DNA from 2 places in the Halalkalibacillus sediminis genome. Region 2 is predicted to be linked to the other one. Evidence: a T-box and tRNA genes for the amino acid it is inferred to sense, from the RefSeq annotation. Region 2 holds a T-box; the other holds one or more tRNA genes.
The links. A T-box is a leader RNA that pairs with one kind of tRNA and senses whether it is charged. The one in region 2 lies ahead of argS (arginine--tRNA ligase), so its partner is inferred to be a tRNA-Arg.

Region 1 (9,416 bases), on a different contig from region 2:
TGCTTCACCAATTGCTTGTTGATGTTGGATTTTTTTCAGTTCTTCGGCGTTTGAATTTCTTCTCTTCGCCATTGTCAAAGCATCCCCAACACCATGAATCGTTAAGCTCGATTGCTCAATTTTACTCATTACTTCTTTGACAGAAGGTTCTTCTAAAACTTTTGAATGCAAATCCCAGTCAATAGCATCAGGGACATATAACAAACGGTACTCGCCATCCATTTGTCCAGCCATCTTTACACATATCGAGCTCGCTTGGTACTCATACATGGTACCGAGTCCTCCTCTGGCTGGGACGAATAATGGTCTGACGCCCGACTTAGGTTTCAAATAGTCAGCTACTGCAGCTACTGTCGAACCACCTGTAACAGTAATGATCATCTGATCTTTTAATCGGCTCATAACTGCCTCAGCAGCGATTTTTCCTAAATCAGATTTTACACTTTCATCTTCATCCGCATTACCACGAACGATGTGTACTTCTTTAACAGGTAATTGCTTTGCTAACTCTTTTTCCAGATGCTCTAAATCAGTCAATTCACGCACTGCAGAACCATACATCTCGATTAATTCTTGCCCTTCTTGTGAGACATACATTCCTTTTCCTGTAACTAAAATCAAACCATTCTTTTGGAAAAATTCAATCTCACTGCGAATTTGACGTTCCGTCTTACCGACTTCGATCGCCAATGACCTACGACCAACAGGTTGAAGACTATAAATCTTTTTCAAAATCTCATAACGTTTTTCAATAATCTCAAGTAAATCAGGTACTAATTTCTGTTGGAACTGAAATAGTTTCTGCAATCGCCGAATCACCTACTTTTGAGAAAAACTTGGCTTCTCGCCAAGTCCTAATGGCGAAAGCCTTTGTTTTTCACATACTTTAACCCTTTAATAAAGTTAATATTTCTTAAAGTACAAAGAAACTAGAAGGTAGTCCTTCACTAATTGGCGGAAAAGTGGGACCGATTAAACCTCATTGGTCGTTTGAAGTCCTTGCGATAGACAAAAAACGTCCCACGCATTCCAAAAAAATTTCTTCTTTCTATATGATAGCAAAAAGAAGCGTATTTAACAATTAACGCTTCTTTAATGCAGCCGTTTAGTAATGAAATCTTCCATTGTTACAATATCCATGTCTTCCGCAGTCAACTCATCTTGATCAATGCGAACGACAGGAATCGATAAATGATACTCATCAAGTAATCTTTCATTTTGATATATATTCTGTTCGATTATATTGAAATGATACACTTTTTGTAGCATTTGCAGTAACTCTTTCGACTCGTCGCACAATTTACATTTCGCCTTGGTGTAAAAATACACAGTTAATCTATCTGTCATCGTTAATCCCCTTTACGATTAGAAGTATACCACTTTCTCATGATGACCTCATTCCCTGAAGAGGAAAAATGCAAACTATCCATCATTTGGTGCATTATGATTAATCCTCTTCCGTGATCCAATTGGTCTTCAAGAGGAGCATTCACTCTTTTCATTGCTTTTTCCTTCACTTGCTTATGAGAAAATCCTTCTCCTTCATCCCTTACCCGAATAATCATCGAATGATGCAAAAATAAGAGGGTAATTTGAATCATTTTATCAGTATTTCTTTTATTACCGTGAATGAACGCATTTGTATATGCTTCATAAATAGCTAGGTCAACCAACATTTGGTCTTCATAGAAGTATTGAACAAGCTTTGGATTCAAATCTTTTCTTACGATCTTGAAATCTGGCAGGTCCTGCAACATGTACATGCGTTTTTTTAACATTTAAGTATATACCTCATTAGTAAGTATTTTAGTTAGTCTTAAAAATTGTACCCAATGTGCTGATAATTAAAACTATTCAACATAGCCTATTTTAGTACATTTAAGATAGTTCTTTTTTCTTACCTTTGAAGTATATCAGTCATTGAATGATTTTGCATGAATAATCACCACTATTATTAATTCGATTTACTCAGATAATCAACCTTTTATATGATTCAGCTACAAATACTATCATATTAAGCGGCATTTTTTCATTATTCTAATGCAACCCCTCTGTATATTGATGTTCTTCATGTGGTTGCGATCACTTAGCAAACATAGTTGTAATGCTTTCTATCTTTAAGTCACTAAATGTTCAAACTGTTAACGTTTGACCCTCTCTTAAAATTGTATAATATGTAACTAGTCATTTTATTGTTCATTACTCTGTTTACAATAAAACAAACATTTCATTTTGGTAGCTTATATTATTAAACAAAAGTTTTAACTGAATAAAGGTGATTCACATAATACTTAAAGAGCTTTTATCTAATTTCGCAATTTTGATTTCAGCAATATTTTTATATACTCAATCAACCTCTTCTACACCCTTGACCCTTACTTCACCATTGAGAAGTAAATTTATAGTGGGTATGCTTGGAGGTATTTTAAGCAACATTCTCATGCTATATAGTATTGAAATTAACCAGACGTTCATCGACTTACGCCATATCCCCGTTATTATGGTAACTTATTATGGTGGCGCCATCCCAGCAATTATCACGATGACTTGCATTATTTTGGGGCGTTTTTTAATAGGGTTTACTATGTCTGCTTTTTTTGCTTTTGCTTTAATCATACTTATTACTGCTGCAACACTGTTAATCATAAGACTTTCTTTATCTAAGAAGAAAAAGATCTTTCTATCAATAACAGCTTCCAATATTATATTTGCAGCTTTTATTTCTTACCTATTACCCAATTTTGATCGATTGTTCGTTTTGATTGTCTCTTACTGGATCATTTCATACTTTGCTGGTTTTGTTTCATTCTACACGGTCGAGTTTGTCCGGAGAAGCCACAGGCTTTTGTATAAATACAAATCTGAGGCAGCTACTGATGGATTAACAGGACTTCATAACGTCCGGAGGTTTGATGAAACGTTTAACGTTATTAGTACTCAAGCAGAGGAAAAAGGTGAGAGCCTCTCCCTATTATATATTGATATCGATCATTTCAAGAAAGTGAACGATACTTATGGACATAAAGAGGGCGACCAAGTACTTATCAATTTGAGTAAAATCTTAAAAAATACTGTTCGACCATATGATATCGTTAGTCGAAATGGTGGAGAAGAATTCACAATCATTCTCTTAGATTGTCCCTTAAAAAGAGCCTCAGATTTAAGCGAAAAAATTCGATCAGCAGTCAAAAATTATTCATTTGAATTGACTACAGGTCAAGCCATTTCAATCACAGTTTCTATAGGGGTAGCCAGCTACAACGAAACAACCGAAAGACCCTCAATGCTTATAGAAGAGGCAGATCAAGCGTTATATAGAGCAAAACAAACGGGTAGAAACAAAGTTTCCTTCTCATCTAAAGAAAGTGAAGAGTACATTAAAGTATAACTTCTCTAAACGGACATGCCCCCTTCGCAAACAATGTTATTTATAAGAAAGGCTCTGTTAAAGCTCATTGTTGTATTTATCATTGATATAGAAAAAACGCGAGACTCCTGCGGGTCGACTTGGTTCGGTCACGTCCTGTGACCAACGTCGACACTAACACATCTTGTCAGTCGGAAAAGCAACAGGCCACCTTCAAATCGTGGGGGTAAAAATTGATGCTTTTAGATTTTATTAATCAATGTAGGGATTACTACCACAGAAACTAAAACAGTTAGTCCCAAAAAAGCTGAATATACCCCCAGCGATGTATAGTAGGCGTTCACAAATAATAGAATTGCAACAATAATATTAGGAGTTACTGCCAACCAAACCAGTGTGTTTTTGAACAAGTGTGGGGCTCTTTTTTTTATTACACCAACCATACCCCAAAACACCAAATAAATGACAGCCAAAAAAATTATGGCTAACATAATTTCCTCTAATGTTGAATTAAAATCCCATAAATAGTCATATCCCCCCGTCACAAACCAATAGGAAAATATAATGATTATTGTGTTAATGATTAATAATATGTACCCCATCGTATAACCTCCTCCGTAGACTCGAAAAATAAGAAATCTCCCCAACCCTTGATATTAAAGGGATTAGGGAGATTCTAAAGGTTTTAAAAGTGACCTTCAAACACCTATGTATGCCCTCGGAAGGAGTCGAACCTTCATTACAAGAACCGGAATCTTGCGTGTTATCCATTACACCACGAGGGCGTGTTTAAATCGCAATAGTAATTATACGTTTTCTACAAATATAATTCAAGCTCGTCTTTTCTGATTTTCACTGACATATGATAATGTTGTAGTAATTGCTACGTTTATTTGCTTTTGATGTTGGGAAAATTGTTAAAGGTGCATATAGTAAAAGGTGAACATTTTGTTTGACCTTTATTGACCAATCAAGTAAGATAAAGATGTTAAATCAAAGATAAGGAATAAGGGAGGCATATTTTTTATGAACTTAATACCTACAGTCATTGAACAGACAAACCGCGGAGAACGTGCTTACGATATTTATTCTCGCTTACTTAAAGACCGTATCATCATGCTTGGAGGCCCTGTAGACGACAATGTGGCAAATTCCATCGTTGCTCAGATGTTATTCTTAGCTGCAGATGATCCGGATAAAGACATTTCACTATACATCAATTCACCAGGTGGATCGATTACAGCTGGAATGGCTATTTACGACACTATGCAGTTCATTAAACCTAATGTATCAACTATTTGTGTTGGTATGGCTGCATCTATGGGATCTTTCCTACTTGCAGCGGGTGAACCAGGAAAACGTTACGCACTACCAAACAGTGAAGTAATGATTCACCAACCATTAGGTGGTACGCAAGGTCAAGCTAGTGACATTCAAATCCATGCGAAACGCATTGTTGAAATGCGCGAGAAATTGAATAAAATTCTTTCCGAACGCACAGGTCAACCAATGGAAATCATTGAGCGCGATACAGATCGTGACAACTTCATGACTGCTGAACAAGCGAAAGAATATGGCTTAGTTGACGATGTAATGCAAAAATAATTGAAAGCACATAAATAGACTACCGAATTGATCGGTAGTCTATTTTTTTACTTTATAGTGAAGTTGCATGAAGTCACCGAACCGTTCCGTGTAATGTAACTCCAAGTCATATGAAAAGTCCGTTGATTTGAACAGCGGGATTCCTTTTCCTAAGACCACCGGGATTATCGTAATGATCATCTCGTCAATCAACTGATTCTGCATGAACTCATCAGTCAAATCCGCGCCTCCCACCAACCACAAATTCTTTCCTTCTTGTTGCTTCAAGTTTTGAACAAAGGTAGGCATATCTTGATCCACAAAGTTCACATGCTCTTCCGTACTTCGATCGGATCGTGTAAATACATAAGCTTCTTTATCTTGGTGAGGAAATTCATCGACTAAAGTCATAAGATGATCGTACGTTTTTCTTCCCATGAAAAGGGTATCCACAGTATCGTAAAACCTTCCAAATCCATTATCACCATTACCAACACTTTCTGCTTTTTGTAACCACTCGATTCCACCATCAGGGTCAGCAATAAACCCATCCAAACTTGTAGCAATGAACAAAATGACTTTTCTGTTAGAGTCCAAGTCAAATCCCTCCCACTTATTTTGGATTAAAAAATGCGCACGGCCCTGATTAGTCCGTGCACATTAACTCACAATTATTCACTTTCAACTAAAGTAATTAAAGATTCTAGCGCCTGATCTTCATCAGGTCCTTCTGTGCTGATCGCAACTACTTCATTGGAGCCGATTGCTAAACTCATAACACCCATGATGCTTTTTGCGTTTACACGTTTCCCGTCTTTTTCTAAGAAAATATCAGAGGAATATCGATTTGCTTCTTGTACGAACTTTGCAGCAGGTCTGGCTTGCAGTCCTGTTTCTAGTTTAACCGTAATTTCCTTTTCAACCAAAACTTCTACCCCTCTCCATTCAAGTGGTTTTCTTCACAAGATTGTAAGCGTTTTTATTTGCTTCATTATACATGATTTTAACCATTTGAACAACGCCTGATGACTAGTTTTCCAAGAGTTCACCTTTTCTTAATTTCTCGGCGTACTCATCAATTTTCTTCAAACGATGGTTAATCCCTGACTTACTGATTTTCCCGTTGGTAGATAACTCACCAAGTTCCTTCAACGAAACATCTTGGTGGTCAATACGCAACTGGGCTACTTCTCTCAGTTTTTCTGGTAAGGACTCTAAACCGACCGTTTGATCGATATATTTAATGTTCTCCACTTGTCTGAATGCGGCGCCAATCGTTTTATTCAGGTTCGCTGTTTCACAGTTGACAATCCGGTTCACGGAGTTACGCATATCGCGGAGAATACGGATATCTTCAAATTTTAATAACGCTTGGTGAGCACCGATTAAAATAAGCAATTCAGTTATTTTTTCCGCTTCTTTTAAATAAGTGATATAACCCTTTTTGCGTTCATGAGTCTTCGCATTCAAGCGATATTTGTTCATCAATTCACATAGTGCTTCGTTATGCTCCTGATAAAATGTGAAAATCTCCAAATGGTAAGAGGACGTTTCAGGATTATTAACAGATCCGCCTGCTAAAAATGCACCTCTCAGATAAGACTTCCTGCAACAGTCTTTTTCTAAATACCTTTCAGAGATATTCCTCTTGAAAGTGAAAGGCTCTTCTAATATTTCTAGATCAGTTAGTAAGCTTTTAACACCCTCATACATTCTAACTATATAGATATTGTTCTTTTTCAGACGCATTTTTTTCCGCACTAACAACTCTACAGGAGAATCGTACAGCTTTTTGATCAGTGTATAAATTCTTCTAGCAATCGCTGCGTTTTCCGTCTGGACATCTAAAATATATTGCTGATTCGAAAAAGATAATGATCCGTTCATACGAATCAAAGCAGCTAATTCAGATGATTTGCAACAGTCGTCAATCTCTATGTTCGTCAATTCTTTTTTGGTCTCTGATGCGAATGACATAATCATTCTCCTTCATTCTTTAAAACTTCTATCCTTTAATTATAACAACTCGTAAAGTATTTTTGCGATTTTATGCTCATTGTGCTTCAATGTACCGTCTTTTTGCAGATTTGCGATATTTCCTTGAATAACTTCGACGCCAATTTCGCGAAGGTTATCTTCATCGCACTGCACCGGTTCAGCTTGTTGCTTCGCATACTCCATTCGAATATCCTGTTCAATCGAATTCGAATGCATAATAATCATATCCATGAACTCGTCTTCTACATGTCTATGTATCGCGTGAATATGGTCCGATGCCTTATAGTGACTCGTTTCTCCATGTTGAGTCATAATGTTGCATACGTAAACAGATTTGGCTTTCGTTCGTTTTAATGCATTTTTTATTTCCGGGGAAATTAAATTCGGCAAAATACTCGTGTATAAACTACCCGGTGCTATGACAATCAATTCAGCGTTTTCGATTGATTTCACCGCTTCAGGCAGTGGTTGGACCTGCGAGGGCTCATAGAAAACCCTTTTAATCGGTTTTCCTACTTCCGCAATACTTGATTCCCCACGTACAACAGTTCCATCTTCGAATTCTGCCACTAGGTACATGTTTTCATTCGCAATAGGGTAAATCCTCCCTTTGACGTTGAAAACCTTTGATATTTCTTTTATTCCTTTATAAAAGTCACCAGTGACATTGGTCATCCCAGCAAGAATCAAATTCCCTAAAGAATGACCAGATAGTCCATCCCCATTATCAAAACGGTGTTCGAGCAATTTCAAAAGTGTGGGCTCGACGTCTGACATTGAGGCGATGACTTTTCTTATATCTCCAGGAGCTGGAATGGATAAATCATTCCTCAAGCGTCCTGTACTCCCACCGTCATCCGCGACAGTGACAATGGCTGATAAGTTGATCGGAAATTGTCTAAGGCCTCTCAATAGAACTGGTAAACCTGTTCCCCCGCCGATAACAACAACCTTCGGCCCATTCACATTGGTCATCTATTTCTTTCCCTTTCTCTTCTCTATATCACGATGGTACACGTGAGAGGTGTACTCTTTTTGAATCGCTTCAGAAATTTTTTCGGCTAATGCTACAGAGCGATGTTGACCGCCTGTACAACCAATAGCAATCACTAATTGGCTTTTTCCTTCCCGTACATAATAAGGAAGCATATACATCAGCAAATCGATCAATTTTTTATAAAATTTGCGTGTTTCTTTCCACTTGAAAACATATGAAGAAACCTCTTGATTAAGTCCTGTAAGATCTCTCATCGATTCAACATAATGAGGATTTGGTAAGAATCGCACATCGAACATTAGGTCTGCATCAATCGGTACCCCATGCTTGAAACCGAACGAAACGACTTGAACAGAAAATACGTTTTGCTTTTTCTCTTTAAAACGTTTAATGATCTGCTCTTTTAAACTTTTTGCTGCTAAGTCAGATGTGTTGATGATAATTTGAGCGCGACCTTTCAACTCATCTAAAATTTCACGTTCCTTCTTGATCCCCTCTAAAGGCAACCCATTAGGTGCTAATGGATGGGAGCGACGTGATTCTTTATAACGGGAGACTAGTGCTTGATTATCGGCATCTAAAAATAGAATCTGTTCTGTAATCCAATCTTCTTCTCCCAATTTATCCAATGTTTCATAAAGCGCGTCAAAAAACTCACGACCTCTTAAATCCATGACGACTGCTAATTTTTTGTTCTCTCTATTTTCTCTCATCAATTCGATGAATTTCGGAAGCAATGCAGGTGGTAAATTGTCTACACAAAAGTACCCCAAATCCTCAAAACTTTGTACAGCGACTGTTTTTCCTGCTCCAGACATTCCTGTAATTATTACAAGTTCCACATTTTTTGCTTCTTCCATGACAATCCCCTTTATTCATTATTAGACGTCTATCTTCTCTTTTATTAACTCAAATTCCTCGGAGTAGTGGAAAGTAGCACACATCACTCGAGCATCACCATTAAGCGCATGACTGATAATCGAATAATCACCTTTAGCCATAGGATATCGACCTAGCTCTGATATCGGCACCCATTCCAGTGTGCCTTCTTCTGTTTCTGAAAGAAGTTCTCCATTATAGTTCTTCACTAAAAAAGTGAACATCATCCACTCATCTTCTAAATCCTTGTCATTGTGGATCAAGAAAGTACAAACACTCCTCAACTGCATTTCAATAACATGAAAACCGGTTTCTTCAACGATTTCTCTATGTACTGCTTCGTTGATATTTTCACACGGCTCCATCTTTCCACCAGGGATGGCGTACCAATTACGCCGGGGCTTTTTTATCAATAACACGCGATCACCCTCGATCAATAAAGCATTGGTCACTCGCTGCAACGTAATCACCCCATATATGTATTATCATCTCTCTTACATTATTATACACCCTATACACACTTATGACTACTACCCCGGGTGTTTCATATTGAATTTTGTGCGAACCCAATTTGAAAACTGGATAGGTTCT
Region 2 (9,416 bases):
GTCTGTCCAGCATAAATCAAATCACTTGAAAGGTTATTTAGTGATTTCAAGCTCGAAACGGTTGTGTTATAGTCTCCAGCGATTCTTGATAATGTATCACCTGATTGTACTGTATAACTTGTCGTTTTAGTTGCCGTGCTCGTGGTTGTTTCTTCAGTCGCGGACCCTGATACTTTAAGTTGTTGTCCGACTAGGATAAGGTTTGATGATAATCCGTTCAGCTGCTTTATGTTACTTACTGGTGTGTTGTATTTACCTGATATATGAGATAGTGTGTCTCCAGATTGTACGGTATGTATTTGTGTATTCTGTTCTACTTCTACGTTGTTGTTATCTGTATTGCTGATAACAAGTATCTGTCCCGGGTAAATCATGCTTCCTGATATGTTGTTCAATGATTGTAATTCTTGAACACTTGAATCAACTTGCTGTGAGATCTTCCATAAACTGTCGCCTGATTTTACAGTGTAAGACTCCTCTGCATGAGCGTATGTTTGCCCTGCCACGACTAATCCTGTTGTCAACGCCAATGTTGTAATTGTCTTCTTGATGATGTCGTCCTCCTTTGATGTCTAGACACGTTTTGCGCCCGATATATGCATTTTATAGGAGGATATTACAAAATAAAAGAGTAATTTCTTCCTTCACTTTAACGCAATTTCCACAACCGATGCGTGGTAAGGGGTGAGAGGTGTATCGCGACCATAGGACTATTTTTAAAGTATAAGTCCTTTGTCCTGCGTAGTGTGACAGTTTGTTATGTAATTGAAATATAACTGTAAAATAATCAACTAATCTATTAATATTTTATTTCTATTACTGTGGAGTTAAACAGATACTTAGTAAATGATTGGTAAATTTATGGTATCATAGATTAAATTTAAAAATTGATTGACCCTATTTGCAAAATAATAGAAAAATCTATCCTAAATTTACAGATGTAAATTATGTGGCATATTTATGAAACTTTAATTAAATGGAGAACGTACTATTTTGCTAGAAGAGGTGATACATATGGGACACTTAATGCTCTTGCTTTTTGCAGTCTTGGTGGGGTTAACATTGCGCCTCATAGTAAACGGACAATTTGAGATGGACCAATTTCTCTTAATTTTATTGTGTTCGTTAGGGGCAGTTGGGATTTTGCTTTTCGAAAAAAATCAGATTAAAAGGGATCGAAATTTTGTTCCTAATCATTCAGGAAATCAGATGGTCACAAGAATGAGTAATAGACTGGTTTCAAGCTCAAAGCAAATCTACGATTATAATAAATTTATTGGTACATATCGACGTTTTTATAATAGTTCATGGAAACGGTTCGTTGCTGGAATTATGAGGAGACCAGGCCATTGGTACCTGAATCTATCATTTTTATTTTCCGATGGAGAAGAATACATATTTGTCGGTATTAATGAAAATAAGTTGCACGGAAACCAGAAGTGGAAAGTATATCGTGGTGACGAGGAAGTTGGTTTGGTGAGGACAGATCTCTCAATAAAAAATGCTTCTAAACTAAAAGAAAGTCTCTTTCTTGAATATGACCATAAGACTTATTGGTACAGGTCATTTGGTATTGGTTCAAAAACTGAGGTCAGTGTGGATGAAAATACTGTAGCATCAGGTGAAAGGGCTCGGGGGTTTGTATACCAGTTTACACCTAGCCATGGCACTGAGCATGACGCCAAAATGTTATGTATGGTTTATATTCTATTTAACTATCAGTTTGGGCAATAAACAGAAGTGAAAAAACATAAAGGGTTTGGTGAGTTAAGTTGAGCAAAAGTGAAAAGGTTGTACTTACAAATATGTGTATGATATATGAAGGCGATCGTATTTTGGTTCAGGATCGCTTGAAAAGTAATTGGCCAGGCATTACCTTTCCTGGAGGCCATATCGAAAAAGGAGAATCATTCACTGAATCCGTTGTTAGAGAAGTACTTGAAGAAACGGGTTTGAAGATTGAAAACCCATCTCTGTGTGGTGTGAAACAATTTCAAACGAAGAATGATGAGCGATATATTGTGTTCTTTTATAAGACGGACAAATTTACTGGAGATTTGGCATCATCAGATGAAGGTGAAATTTTTTGGATTAATAAAGATGATTTGCATGAGTATCAGTTGGCTAATGATTTTGAAGAAATGTATAAAGTCTTCGAATCAGAAGAATTGAGTGAATTTTTCTATGATCGAGCCGGAGAAGAGAATGTTTTAAGGCTTTTATAGGCCAACTTTATCAAGTGCTAGTAACAAGGAGTTAATATAATGGAATTTACCCCAACAAAAGATTTTGAACTAATTGCTAGATTAAATGAGTATGTCCACGGTTTACATCACTCCCTTTTCCCTGAACGATTTCAGCCCTATAACTATGAAAAGTTTCAGGTGTTCTTTGAGGAAATGGTTGATAAAGAGAACCATTATTTTTTCAAAGGTGTCGATGGTGACGAGGCATTCGGTTATGTATGGCTTGAAGTGAAGGAACAATCCGAAAGTATCTTCAAAAAAAGATATTCTTGTGTCTACGTTCATCAGATTAGTTTAAAGAAGAATAAAGAAGGTAGAGGGTATGGAACTTTTCTGATGGATCAAGTCATTAACTTCACTGCAGAGCGAAAAATCAAGTTTATTGAGTTAGACTACTGGATTAAAAATGACCGTGCAAGAATGTTTTACGAAAAGCATGGCTTTGTGAGAACTAGAGAAATAGTTTGCAAAGAATTGTAATGAGGATTCAATTCCCTATACCTGGATGGAGGTATCATTGTGCCTGAATTCGAAGATTACATGAATGAGGAACCAGCAGATTTATTTATCAAAGACATCGGTTTTTCTGAAGGTGAAGAAAAACCACCACTAAGGATCCAATTGCAGCGCGGTCACATTGGCGATGAAGCAGGGCGTACTATCTTGGAAAGTAAAGAAGTGGTTAAGTCGAGTCCATATGTGATGGATGATAGTATAATACAAGTAGATTTTTATTGGTATATCAGTTATTCAGTTGTTGAGGAAAGTTATTCTCCATTTGATGAGTATGAAAAATATAGTGGAGGTATGTTTCGAATTTATTCTCAATCGAGATTTATAGATTACATCAAAAAAGGTACATTGGCACACCATTTACACCCAACAGAAAATATTAAGCATTATCAAATTCCGACCTTGAACCACCTCATTGATGTAGTTGCGGTAGAGAACCCGGTTGTAAGTGAAATAAAGGTGAGTGATCTGAACATTTAAAGAAGTTTGGCTATCATCGGTCTAGAAATGTTGAATATATTGTAAGAAAACCTTGCATTAGTAAAACCAATTGTATATAATTTCAAATAATATAATTTTTCGGTGATGAAGAGAGTAATTATGATCAAGTTTCAAGCGAGTTAGGGTTGGTGGAAGCCTAATAAACTTTTCATAACGAACCGCACTTCTGAGATACCTCCTGAAACAAAAGTAGGGTAGGTCGGGTTATTCCCGTTATCAATTATTTGAGTTGGTTCTATAATGGAACAACAAGAGTGGTACCACGGGTAATCTCGTCTCTGTATAAGAGGCGGGATTTTTTTATTTTATATAAAGGAGGTTGTTTGGATGAATTTAGTTGAAACATACGCAGATTGTATTGTTCAAAATCTCGACGGAAAGTTGGGTAAGCAGGAAGTAATAGGGTTGATTGAAAAGCCCAAATACAAAGAACAAGGAGAACTAGCCTTTCCTTGCTTCGCTCTAGCAAAAATATTGAAGAAATCACCTGCTCAGATTGCGAACGAATTAGCTGAAGAATTTAATGATCCACTTTTTGAAGAGGTTGTGGCTGATGGCCCTTATTTGAACGGATTTTTAAACAAAGATTATGTCAGTGAGATCACTTTGAAGAATATAATTGAGGAGGGGGAGAAGTATGGCTCACATACTATTGGTGAAGGAAAAAAGATTGTGTTGGATGTTTCGTCACCTAATATCGCTAAGCCATTTTCTATGGGTCATTTACGTTCAACAGTTATCGGAAATTCGCTCTCAACAATAGCTGAAAAGTGTGGTTTTCAGACGGTCAAGATTAATCATATTGGAGATTGGGGTACTCAGTTTGGGAAATTAATCGCTGCTTATAAATACTGGGGTGAGGAACAAAAGGTACGGAGGAATCCCATTAAAGAATTATTGGATCTTTACGTTAGGTTTCATGAAGAAGCGGAATACAAACCAAAACTAGAGGATGAAGCAAGAAAGTGGTTTAAAAACTTAGAAGAAGGAAACGAAGAAGCGTTGCAACTATGGAAGTGGTTTCGCGATGAGTCTTTGAAGGAATTTGAGAAAATTTATCAGCTATTGGATGTGGAGTTCGATTCTTTCCATGGAGAAGCATTTTACAATGACAAAATGGTTCAAACGATTGATTTAATTTCTAACAGGGGGTTACTTAAATACTCCGAGGGTGCTGAGGTTGTTGAATTGAGTGAATATGATTTACCTCCTTCTTTAATCAGAAAGTCTGATGGAGCTACTTTATATGCAACAAGAGATTTGACGGCTGCGATCTATAGATATAACAAGTTCCAATTTGATAAAGCGATTTATGTGGTGGGTCAGGAACAGAGTATCCATTTTCAGCAATTATTTTTGGTACTTGAGAAGATGGGCTATGAATGGGCTAAAAACATGCAGCATGTATCATTTGGTTTTATTCTTAAAGAAGGCAAAAAGATGTCGACCAGGAAGGGGAAAGTTGTCCTCTTAGAGGAAGTTATAAAGGAGGCAATTGATCTGGCTGAAGAAAATATTAAAACTAAAAATCCGCAGCTAGAAAACAAAAGAGAAGTAGCAAAGATGGTCGGTGTAGGAGCTATCATCTTTCACGACTTAAAAAATCACCGTAAAAACAATGTAGAATTTTCCCTTGATGACATGCTGAGATTTGAAGGTTCGACAGGGCCATATGTGCAATATACACATGCAAGAGCAAAGTCTATTTTAAAGAAGGCTGAAGCGAACGAAGTGATGAAGTCACCGCAAGGAATTTCTGATGAATATGGTTGGCAGGTAGTAAAACAGCTGATGGGGTTTCCTGACGTTGTAGAACGCAGCCACTTTCAGAATGATCCATCGCATATTGCAAAATATCTATTAGAACTCTGCAGAGATTTCAACAAGTATTATGGTCAAATAAAAATTCTTCAAGAAGATGATCAGTTGGAGAGTAGATTAGCATTAGTTAAGTCAGTAACAATTGTATTGAATGGTGGGCTGAAACTTTTAGGGATAAAAGCACCGGCTAGGATGTAAAATCACAGTGGAAAACTGCCAGCTGACGAAGTGGGCTCTTACGACAGCTGGCATTTGAATGTAGTAAGCGAGTAGGATAACAGGGTTATTTCATGTGCGCTTTAACCTTTTTAGGTATCATTACAACTTCTGTATTTAGATCAACAAATCCAAAAGAGGGGTCAATGCACTCCTCCCAATATTCAAGATGCTTTTTTGCGATCCAGTTCTCATTTTCGGTAATTTCTACCCCACCCTTTCCTTGAACGGAGTACCAGTACAAATATTCTTCACCATTGAGCACTTCTCTGAAAATTGTTTCGACGTACATTTTTTCGATTTCTAATCCTTCCTCAAGCTCGTCCATATGAGCTCTGAGGAAGTTCAACCACTCATCAACTTTATGGGATTTCCCATTTTTTACTTTGAATCGGGTCAATTCAATTTCCATAATTTCATTCCACCTTTAATTCTTTACCCAATACTTGGTACAATCTTTGCTTCGATCCATGAAACCATATTCAATCATATATCTTCTTAATGTCGCGAAGTCGTTGAATTTTGATTTTAGGACTTCATTCACTTCTTTCTCAGAATAGACTTCATTCGATTTAAAAGATTTTAGTATTTGCTGAAGCACAATGATTTTACGTTTTTCTTTACTTGGAAATGTTGATAGTGGACCTTCAACACCCTCATCAAAATAGGTAGATAATACTTTCTCTTTTTCTTCTACTGTAATTGTATATCGTTCATCCACCATTTTTGCCCCCTTATGGATTCCAACCAAACTATTTTTGTTTTCCTTTTCATCACTTTTTAAAAGGTTCATGATTGCGAGGAATACCTTCGCTTGCTTTTCTTTTTCTCTGAATTTAAAACGATGATTTCTGATCGTAGAGGGGCTTCCGCTGTCCAACTCTTTGACGATTTCCTTATCAGCCAAACCCCTTTTGAAATAATGAAGAAGTTCTTTTTGGTGATCAGATAATCCGGTATACTTTTTATCCATACTCAACAGAGAATCGAACATGGAGTCGTGATCGTCTTCAATGTGATATTGAACCGCTTTTTTCGCTTCTAAAAGTACATCGCCTCGACGGTAAATGACTCCGCATTCAAAAGGTTCGTCACAAACGAGGCATATGTATGTTTCGTTCTGGTCGTCATAAATATACCCTTGGGAAAGTTCTTCGACTGTTGAGTTCCAAAACATACCTTCCTTAGACATACAATAAACACCTTCCATTATAATCTTATTATTTATAAACAATATAACATATTGTTTGTTAAAATAACAGATGACTATTAGTTTTATATTTTTTATTGTCATTTTTAAGGAATGTCATGTTAGCATTATTTGCTAAGGGTATATGGAATGTTAAGTTAACGAAAAAGTAATGTAGGTTAAGTTTTTTGTAAACTGCAGATAATATTTGTAGTAATTTATTGCATGGAGTGAATATGATGAGTGGGACCAAGATAACAAAGGAAACTATCGTTGTTTCAAATGTAGAGATATATTGTGAACATGTTTTAAATGGAAAACCCCCGATATTTTTAATTCACGGGTTTCTATCTTCAACTTACACATTCAACAAGGTAATCCCCCTTTTAGCTGAAAACTTTTCTGTCGTGGCTATTGATTTACCGGGTTTTGGAAGAAGTGAAAAGGCAGATTCTTTTCATTATTCGTTTACTAGTTTTGCTCAACTAGTTGTGGGTTGTATGGAGTATTTTGGGATAGAAAAAGCCACTCTTGTTGGTCACTCAATGGGAGGTCAAGTAGCTCTGAACGTTGCTAGAATGACTCCTGAAAGAGTAAATAAGCTCGTCTTATTATGTAGTTCAGGTTATATGAAAAGAGCGAATAAATTACTTGTTTACAGTACGTATTTTCCATTCTTTAACTTGTTCGCTTACCGATACGTTAATCGAAAAGGGGTTAGAGAAACATTAAAAAATGTATTGTATGATCATTCGTTGATTACAGATGAAATGATATCCGAATTTAAGAGACCTTTGTCAGAAAAGCCTTTTTATAAATCTCTTATAAGGTTAGTGAGGCATCGAGAAGGTGATCTTTCGTCCGCCGAACTCAGCTCAATCAATACGCCAGCGCTATTAATATGGGGAGAAGAGGACAGGGTTGTGCCTGTAAATGTGGGACGTAAATTAGTAAAGGATTTACCAAACGCAAAATTAATTACTTATAAAGAAGCTGGACATTTAATTACTGAAGAAAGACCCCAAGAGGTTTATTCACAAATTCTTTCTTTTGTTTAATAAGTTAGTGTTCCAATGACTCAAATTTGTGAATGTGATTTCATTAATTCAACCTTTCAGGAGGCTTTCGCGAGTGATTTTTATTTTTTACTTCAACAAAGATATCATCTGAAAGGTTAGATTGGTTTTTATTTAATGGTTGATTACCCTTAAGTGCAGACATAAGTAGCTGGATATCTTCTTTAGTAGCATTTTGTTTCTCAGGCTTTAAGGAGTAGCCGAGCTGTCCATTTGATTCTATTGTGGCCCATTGCAGATCACTGATTCGGTGGACGTTATGTTGTCTGAGTCTAACTTCCAACATATCTACAGTTAGTCTTAACTGTTTTAAATTCTTCTCAACAAGTTGCCCGTTATCTACAACTAGAACGGACTTTCCATAAATAAATGATTCAGCAACATCGAATTTTAAGACGATATATTCTACGATTATAAGAGTAACGATCATCAAAAGTGTAATAAGCATGGAGACCCATACATTATTTTCGCTCACCGGTTGAATAATTAAGGATCCTACTGCAATCATTATCACGGTTTGAGCTACTGTTAACTGTGATATTGATTTTCTGCCAGCAAGCCTAAGGATCAAGATACCTCCGATTACAATGACTACTACCTTCCAAAGTATATTCAGATCCATAAACTACTCCACCTTTGTTATTTATATCTTTTTTATTTTGCGATTCCAAAATTAATATATACATTTTCGGTTTTTGATTATTTGCTATAATTAAAGAGCTAATAGAGGCGGAAATAGGGACCTAACAATGCTCTTTATAAAAAATGAATCAGTCATCATAGGAATAGGTTTTAAATAGAAAAGAATTATTTACTGTAATTAGTTACATAAGGGAGTTAAGAGTTTATGAAATTTTCAATTGAAAAATTATCACCACAAGACGCGGAGCAGCTATATCAATTTGAACTCGAGAACCGACACTTTTTTGAAAAAATGGTCCCTTCTAGAGGAGAGGATTATTTTCAATGGGAAACATTCCAGGAAAGGCACTCGTCTTTATTAGAAGAACAGGCATCGGGAGAATCTCATTTTTATTTGTTAAAAGAAGGTGATGTGATTCTAGGCAGGCTAAACCTTACCATTGACCTCGAAACGAAGACTGGAGACCTCGGATATAGGGTGGGTGAATCTTTTACAGGTAAAGGTGTGGCAGTTGGAGCGCTGAAACTATTATTAGAAAATGTAAACCGAAAGGACGTTGAAAGAATAAATGCCAGAACTACTTCCAACAATATCGCTTCGCAAAAAGTCTTAGAGAAGAATGGATTTGTTCGAATGGGAGAAGGAGAAAGCTTTGAAATGAATGGGGAGAATGTTACCTTCATTCATTTTACATGGCAGAATATCTAAGATTAGCATCACTATTTTGTAGAGGAGACTTCCTTTAAATTAAGAGTAGGTTTGGTGGTAAGATAAAGAAAAAACGCGGCACAAAGGAGGACACTACATGGAAGTTTTTAAAGATTACTTAGCAGGTATCGATCCTCAACATAGAGCGGAGATGGAAGAAGTGTTAGGTTGGGTAATGAAGGAATACCCGAATTTAGAGCCAGTTGTTAAATGGAATCAACCTATGTTTACTGATCATGGAACTTTTATTATTGCTTTTAGTGTGGCCAAGAAACATATGTCTGTTGCACCCGAAAGAAAAGTGATTCTACGCTTTTCAGATGAAATTGTTGCTGCTGGGTTTGACCACAGCAAGGAGCTCGTACGTTTTCCATGGAATCGCCCATTCGATTATTCATTACTTCAGAAGATGATAGAGTTTAACATTGAGGACAAGGCAGACTATACAAATTTCTGGAGAAAATAACACAAAAAAAGAGTGGGCTATATTTTCGGAATATATA

Region 1: it has a tRNA-Arg gene. The T-box ahead of argS (arginine--tRNA ligase) is inferred to sense a tRNA for this amino acid. The anticodon was not compared.

The regions. Positions count from the first base shown of each region.
Region 1 is NZ_PJNH01000002.1:550,674-560,089, reverse strand. It holds gene CEY16_RS08910 (sugar-binding transcriptional regulator) at 1-807, opposite strand, end outside; gene CEY16_RS08905 (glutaredoxin family protein) at 1,093-1,347, opposite strand; gene CEY16_RS08900 (ATP-binding protein) at 1,350-1,778, opposite strand; gene CEY16_RS08895 (GGDEF domain-containing protein) at 2,276-3,388, shown strand; gene CEY16_RS08890 (hypothetical protein) at 3,610-3,969, opposite strand; tRNA gene CEY16_RS08885 (tRNA-Arg) at 4,081-4,152, opposite strand; gene clpP (ATP-dependent Clp endopeptidase proteolytic subunit ClpP) at 4,394-4,972, shown strand; gene CEY16_RS08875 (dihydrofolate reductase family protein) at 5,012-5,548, opposite strand; gene CEY16_RS08870 (HPr family phosphocarrier protein) at 5,623-5,877, opposite strand; gene whiA (DNA-binding protein WhiA) at 5,981-6,928, opposite strand; gene CEY16_RS08860 (gluconeogenesis factor YvcK family protein) at 6,968-7,924, opposite strand; gene rapZ (RNase adapter RapZ) at 7,925-8,806, opposite strand; gene CEY16_RS08850 (NUDIX hydrolase) at 8,828-9,277, opposite strand.
Region 2 is NZ_PJNH01000004.1:117,749-127,164, forward strand. It holds gene CEY16_RS13045 (C40 family peptidase) at 1-530, opposite strand, end outside; gene CEY16_RS13050 (tubby C-terminal domain-like protein) at 1,015-1,734, shown strand; gene CEY16_RS13055 (8-oxo-dGTP diphosphatase) at 1,773-2,225, shown strand; gene CEY16_RS13060 (GNAT family N-acetyltransferase) at 2,265-2,726, shown strand; gene CEY16_RS13065 (hypothetical protein) at 2,766-3,239, shown strand; T-box leader at 3,333-3,543, shown strand; gene argS (arginine--tRNA ligase) at 3,588-5,279, shown strand; gene CEY16_RS13075 (DUF6176 family protein) at 5,365-5,709, opposite strand; gene CEY16_RS13080 (DUF2087 domain-containing protein) at 5,725-6,489, opposite strand; gene CEY16_RS13085 (alpha/beta fold hydrolase) at 6,726-7,544, shown strand; gene CEY16_RS13090 (DUF421 domain-containing protein) at 7,588-8,184, opposite strand; gene CEY16_RS13095 (GNAT family N-acetyltransferase) at 8,410-8,913, shown strand; gene CEY16_RS13100 (iron chaperone) at 9,011-9,379, shown strand.